Linked DNA regions of Martelella endophytica. The protein of the gene in region 1 interacts with the protein of each later gene in a pairwise test. Links are inferred from orthologs where the notes say so. Each region holds a gene or a part of one and is shown in the gene's direction. Other genes may lie near its edges. The genes, in order: TM49_RS16430 and TM49_RS19545.

Region 1 (3,078 bases):
CGAACAATTCGTCCGGCGCCTCCGCAAAAGCACTGATGCCATCGGCATCGATCACAGTCGGCCGTTCGGCGAGCGCCTGGACAAATTCGCGTGCCCGTGCATCGGCGCCGAAACCGGGCCCGATCACGAAAGCCGAGAGGCGCCGGTCGGCGAGCCAGTCCCGAAGATCGTCGGCCTCGTCGAGCCTGCGCTGCATGATGGCGGTCTGGTGGGCAGCGACCTCGGCCTCCGCCGAAGCCGGAACGGCCAGCGTGACCAGCCCGGCGCCGCACCTGATTCCCGCCATCGCCGAAAGTCTTGCCGCGCCGGTCTTGCCGGCAGGGCCACTGAAAACGCCGAGGTGCCCACGACTGAACTTGTGCGCGCCGGCGGCCGAATGCGGCAGCGCCGCGCGCCAGAGTGCCGGGCTGTTGACCGAAAGCTTGCCGCCCTGAGCGGCCCTGACGATCCGCATCGGAATGCCGATATCGGCGACCTCCAGCACGCCGCAAAGGTCGCGGCCGGGCAAGAGATAATGCCCCGGCTTCGGCGCCATGAAGGTGACGGTGCGGGTTGCGTGGAAGGCTGCGCCCAGCGGCGCGCCGGTTGCGCCCGAAAGTCCCGAAGGCAGGTCGACGGCAAGCACCGGCACGCCCTTCCGGCCGATAGCCTCGATCAGCGCGGTGACAGCCCCGGAAAGCGGCCGCGCCAACCCTGCCCCGAACAGCGCATCGATCACCAGGTCTCCGGCTTGCGGCAAATAGGCCTCAAGCGATTGCGGCTCGATGGGGCATTCAAAACGGGCGGTGCGCGCATCGCCCTTCAGCTTGTCAGGATCACCGAGCGCATGGATGGCAACGTCCATACCGGATTCTGCGAGGGCCCGTGCGACAACATAGCCGTCGCCGCCATTATTACCTGGCCCGGCCAACACGATCGCGCGCCGGACGGTTGCGAAGTGCTTCAGCGCCGAAGCGGCGACCGCGTAGCCCGCCTTCACCATCAGCCCGTAGCTATCGATTCCGCTTTCGGCGGCCAGCCGGTCGGCCGCGCCCATTTCGTCCGGTGTCAGCAAAATCATCGGTGGCTCCTTGAATACGGCGAATAAACGAAAAATCCCGCAATAAGGCAAGCATTCGCCAATTGCCGTCTAATTTATGGTCAATTGCCTATAATGGCAGCACACCCCCATGCCTAAAAACCATGCGAACATGCCCTCCGACGGCCACGAACGCCTTTCTCTTGACGCCGATGCGCCTTTTCGCGAACCTGATCCGATGCGAAAAGGCGATGCAGCGGGCATTTGCTGAAATGCGGTTTTATTTCGGTTGATTTGGCCGGCAAAAACGCAAGTTGGCATGCAATGTGCATCTGATGTTCCGAGCGGGTTCATACCTGCTTCAACGGGAGAAGCGGAGAGCAATTTCCTTATGAAAAAGATCGAAGCGATCATCAAACCTTTCAAGCTTGACGAAGTGAAGGAAGCCCTTCAGGAAGTCGGCTTGCAGGGAATCACTGTCACGGAAGCAAAAGGCTTCGGGCGCCAGAAGGGTCACACGGAACTTTACCGTGGCGCCGAATATGTCGTCGACTTTCTTCCCAAAGTCAAAGTCGAGGTCGTGCTGGCGGACGAGAACGTGGACGCTGTTATCGAGGCCATCCGCAACGCCGCCCAGACCGGACGCATCGGCGACGGAAAGATCTTCGTTTCCAACGTCGAAGGCGTCGTCCGCATCCGTACCGGTGAGACCGGTGTAGACGCCATCTGATCCATCGCCCCTCTTTCGCCCGAAAGACGGGGAATTTCTATCGTCATCTTCTTATGCAAGGAAAACGTTAAATGACGACAGCTGCTGAAATCATGAAACAAATCAAGGACAACGACGTCAAGTTCGTCGACCTGCGCTTTACCGATCCGAAGGGCAAGCTGCAGCACGTGACGATGGACGTATCGGCTGTCGATGAGGACATGTTTGCTGATGGCATCATGTTCGACGGTTCGTCCATCGCCGGCTGGAAGGCGATCAACGAGTCCGACATGGTGCTGATGCCCGACGCCGAGACGGCCCACATGGACCCGTTCTTCGCGCAGTCCACCATGGCTGTCTTCTGCGACATCCTTGAGCCGCTCACCGGCGAAGCCTACAACCGCGACCCGCGCGGCACGGCCAAGAAGGCCGAAGCCTACCTGAAGTCCACCGGCATCGGCGACACCACCTATTTCGGCCCCGAGCCCGAATTCTTCGTCTTTGATGACGTTCGTTTCGCTGCCGATCCCTACAACACCGGTTTCAAGCTCGACAGCAGCGAACTGCCGTCGAACCAGGACACCGAGTACGAAGTCGGCAACATGGGCCACCGCCCGCGTACCAAGGGCGGCTACTTCCCGGTCCCGCCGGTCGACAGCGTTCAGGACATGCGTTCGGAAATGCTCACGGTTCTCGCCGAAATGGGCATCACCGTTGAAAAGCATCACCACGAAGTTGCCTCCGCCCAGCACGAACTCTGCATGGTGTTCGACACGCTGACCCGCATGGCCGACAAGACCCAGATCTACAAGTACGGCGTCCACCAGGTTGCCAATGCTTACGGCAAGACGGCAACCTTCATGCCGAAGCCGGTCTTCGGCGACAACGGCTCGGGCATGCACGTTCACCAGTCGATCTGGAAGGACGGCAAGCCGACCTTCGCTGGTGATGAATATGCCGGCCTGTCGGAAACCTGCCTGTTCTATATCGGCGGCATCATCAAGCACGCCAAGGCCATCAACGCCTTCACCAACCCGCTGACCAACTCCTACAAGCGTCTGGTCCCGGGCTACGAAGCACCGGTTCTGCTGGCCTACTCGGCCCGCAACCGTTCGGCCTCGTGCCGTATTCCGTTCGGCTCCTCGCCGAAGGCCAAGCGCGTTGAAGTCCGCTTCCCCGATCCGGGCGCGAACCCCTACCTCGCCTTTGCCGCTCTGATGATGGCTGGCCTCGACGGCATCAAGAACAAGCTCCATCCGGGCGAAGCCATGGACAAGGACCTGTACGACCTGCCGAAGGAAGAGCTCAAGGAAATCCCGACCGTTTGCGGCTCGCTGCGCGAAGCTCTGGA
Region 2 (3,734 bases), 640 kb from region 1 along the record:
CACGCCTTGCCGGCCTGCCTTCAGCCGTCGTCAAACGGGCGAAATCGGTGCTGGCGCGACTTGAGGACGCCGACCGCAAGAACCCGGCCGCGAACCTCATCGACGACCTGCCGCTGTTCCAGACCGCGATGCGAGCCGACCCGGCCGCGCAGAAGCCGTCCGAGGTGACGGCCCTGCTTGAAACGCTCAAGCCGGATGACATGACGCCGCGCGAGGCGCTGGATGCGCTCTATGCGCTGAAGCGGAAATTGAGCGAGGACATTTCCCTTGGCGACTGATTTGCTCTAGAAAGCCATCAAAGGCGCAATCCGCCGATAAAAAGGCAATGCAATGCAGACCACCGCAGAGGCGCAGCGCGACAAGGCTGCTCAACTGAAAACCGCCGAGACCGACCTGTTCGCGATGACGGATATCCTCGATCCGTCGGCGCTGAAGACGGAGCTTCGGGCGATTGCCAGGCGCAATGGCGGCAATACGGACAAGACCCGTCAGGTCCTGCTCGCGCATCTGAAGGAGGTGAACCGCCTCGGCCGTGAGCACGCCTATACGCTTCTGAAGGAAGACGGTACCGGTTTGGGCTGTGCGCGGCGGATTTCCTGGCTGCAGGATCAGATACTGATCGCCCTGCATAACCTCGTCTCCAAGGATCTTTTTCCCGATGCGGCGAGCGATTTCACCGTCACCGCCGTTGGCGGTTATGGCCGCGGCACGCTGGCGCCGGGTTCCGATATCGACCTTCTGTTCCTGATCAACGGTTCAGACCGCCGAGAGACGCTGCAGGCGATCGAATATATTCTCTACATGCTCTGGGACATGGGCCAGAAGGTCGGTCACGCGACCCGCAATGTCGATGAATGCATCAAGCTCTCCAAGGCCGACATGACGATCCGCACCTCGATCCTCGAGATGCGCTTCATCGCCGGTCGCAAGACGCTCGCCAATACGCTGGAGCGGCGCTTCGACAAGGAGATCGTCGCCAGCACCGGCCCCGATTTCATCGCCGCCAAGCTTGCCGAGCGCGACGAGCGCCACCGCAAGTCTTTCGATACGCGCTATCTCGTCGTGCCCAACGTCAAGGAGGGCAAGGGGGGGCTGCGCGACCTCAACACGCTTTTCTGGATCGCCAAGTATTTCTACCGTGTGCGCGAGCCCTCCGAACTGGTGTCGCTCGGCGTGCTGTCGCGACAGGAGATGAAGCTTTTCAACCGGGCCGAGGATTTTCTCTGGGCCGTGCGTTGCCACATGCATTTCCTGACCGGCAAGGCGGAGGAGCGGCTGTCCTTCGAGATCCAGAACGACATTGCTCGGGCGCTCGGCTATCAGGACAGGCCTGGGCTCTCGGCGGTCGAGCGGTTCATGAAGCACTATTTCCTGGTGGCCAAGGATGTCGGCGATCTTACCCGCATCTTCTGCTCGGATCTCGAGGAGCAGCAGGCAAAGGCGGCGCCGACCATCGGCCGGGTCTGGACGAAGTTTGCACGGCGCCAGCGCAAGATCCCGGGGTCCATCGAGTTCGTCAATGATTCTGGCCGTATCGCCCTTGCCGATCCCGACGTCTTCCGTCGCGATCCGGTGGCGATCATCCGCTTTTTCTACGTCGCGGTGATCAACGACCTCGAATTCCACCCGGACGCTCTCAAGGTCGTCACCCGCTCGCTATCGCTCATCAATGCGGAGCTGCGCGAGAAGGATGAGGCGAACCGGCTGTTCCTGTCCATTCTGACCTCCCGCAACGATCCGGCGCTCTATCTCCGGCGGATGAACGAAGCCGGCGTACTCGGCCGCTTCCTGCCGGAATTCGGCCGCATCGTCTCGATGATGCAGTTCAACATGTATCATCACTTCACCGTTGACGAGCATCTGATCCGCGCCGTTGGCGTGCTGTCGGAAATCGAAAACAGCGAGGGCGCTTCCGAGAAGCATCCGCTGGCGGCAAGCCTGATCGGCCGCATCGAGGATCGCACCGTGCTCTATGTCGCCGTGCTGCTGCATGATGTCGCCAAGGGCCGCAAGGAAGATCATTCGATCGCCGGCGCAAGGGTGGCGCGAAAGCTCTGCCCGCGTCTCGGATTGACGGCGAAGCAGACCGAACTCGTCGCCTGGCTGATCGATAAGCACCTGCTGATGTCGATGACATCGCAGACCCGCGACCTCTCCGACCGCAAGACCGTGATCGACTTCTCGGACCAGGTGCAGTCGCTCGACCGGCTGAACCTGCTCTTGATCCTCACCGTCTGCGACATCCGCGCCGTCGGCCCGGACGTCTGGAACGGCTGGAAGGGGCAGCTTCTCCGCACGCTGTACTACGAGACCGAGATCCTGCTCTCCGGCGGCTTCTCCGCGGTGTCGCGCAAAGCCCGCGCCGAGCGCGCCGTGGAAGCGCTGGCGGAAGCGCTTGCCGGCTGGAGCGATGCCGACCGGCAGAGATATTCGAGCCTGCAGTACCAGAACTACCTGCTCTCCGTGCCGCTCGAGGATCAGGTGCGCCATGCCCGCTTCATCCGCTCTGCCGACAAGGACGGCAAGCTGTTTGCGACCATGGTTCGCACTCACGCGTTCCACGACATCACCGAGATCACGCTCCTGGCGCCCGACCATCCGCGGCTTCTGTCGATCGTCGCCGGTGCCTGCGCGGCGACCGGTGCCAACATTGCCGATGCGCAGATCTTCACCACCACGGACGGCCGCGCGCTCGACACGGTCCTGCTCAACCGCGCTTTCGAAGATGATGCCGACGAGCTGCGCCGGGCAACCACGATCGGCAAGCTGATCGAGGATGTGCTCTCCGGCCGCAAGCGCCTGCCCGATGTGATCGCCACCCGCTCGCGCGAGCGCAAGGCGGCGAAGCCCTTCTCCGTGCAGCCGCATGTCTCCGTATCGAACCTGCTCTCCAACGTCTTCACCGTGATCGAGATCGAGTGCCTCGACCGCACAGGCCTGCTTGCAGACGTGACGCAGACGCTCTCCGAGCTCTCGCTCGACATTCAGTCGGCGCGCATCACCACCTTCGGTGAGAAGGTGATCGACAGTTTTTACGTGACCGACCTCGTTGGCGCCAAAATCACCAATGAGAACCGCCAGGCGGCAATCGTTGAAAGGATGAAAGCGGTGCTCGACGACAATAGCGACGCCTATCGAAAGGGCATGCCGCCGGGCATGCTGCTGCCGGCCGAGGCCGGGCGCGACATCGGGAAGGACGAGGACGACGCTCAATGAGCCTCGCCGGCAAGTTCGCGACCGTCGGGGGCGCGACGCTGGCCAGCCGTATCTTCGGCTTTGCCCGCGAAACCATGATGGCGGCCGCCCTCGGCACGGGGCCGATGGCGGACGTCTTCTACGCTGCCTTCCGGTTCCCTAACCTGTTCCGCCGGCTCTTTGCTGAAGGCGCCTTCAACGCCGCCTTCGTGCCGCTGTTCTCAAAGGAGATCGAGGAGAACGGGCTGGAGGGTGCCAAGCGCTTCTCCGAGCAGGTGTTCGGCGTGCTGTTCTCGGCGCTCTTCGTCATCACCCTGGTGATGGAGCTGGCGATGCCGCTGATCGTGCGCTTCATCATCGCACCGGGCTTTGCCGGCGACCCCGACAAGTTCGACATGACCGTCCGCCTGTCGATGGTGATGTTTCCTTATCTGATCTGCATGTCGCTGATGGCGATGATGAGCGGCATGCTGAATTCGCTGCACCGCTATTTCGCTGCGGCGATCGCGCCGGTCTTCCTCAACGTCGTCCTGATCGCC

Evidence for each region.
Region 2: the proteins of TM49_RS16430 (region 1) and TM49_RS19545 interact in binary tests that used the Escherichia coli proteins (3 or more experiments, as listed by UniProt). The link is inferred for Martelella endophytica from one-to-one orthologs.

The regions. Positions count from the first base shown.
Region 1 is NZ_CP010803.1:3,581,573-3,584,650, forward strand. What follows is about bases 319-3,078. They hold TM49_RS16430 (P-II family nitrogen regulator), read left to right. Parts: upstream 319-1,409; coding sequence 1,410-1,748; downstream 1,749-3,078. Other genes in these bases: TM49_RS16425 (bifunctional ADP-dependent NAD(P)H-hydrate dehydratase/NAD(P)H-hydrate epimerase), read right to left, coding at 319-1,060; glnA (type I glutamate--ammonia ligase), read left to right, coding at 1,820-3,078. In the rest of the region: more of TM49_RS16425, read right to left, coding at 1-318. UniProt on the Escherichia coli protein: P-II indirectly controls the transcription of the glutamine synthetase gene (glnA). P-II prevents NR-II-catalyzed conversion of NR-I to NR-I-phosphate, the transcriptional activator of GlnA. When P-II is uridylylated to P-II-UMP, these events are reversed.
Region 2 is NZ_CP010803.1:4,221,133-4,224,866, reverse strand. What follows is about bases 1-3,416. They hold TM49_RS19545 ([protein-PII] uridylyltransferase), read left to right. Parts: upstream 1-330; coding sequence 331-3,216; downstream 3,217-3,416. Other genes in these bases: murJ (murein biosynthesis integral membrane protein MurJ), read left to right, coding at 3,213-3,416; mutS (DNA mismatch repair protein MutS), read left to right, coding at 1-278. In the rest of the region: more of murJ, read left to right, coding at 3,417-3,734.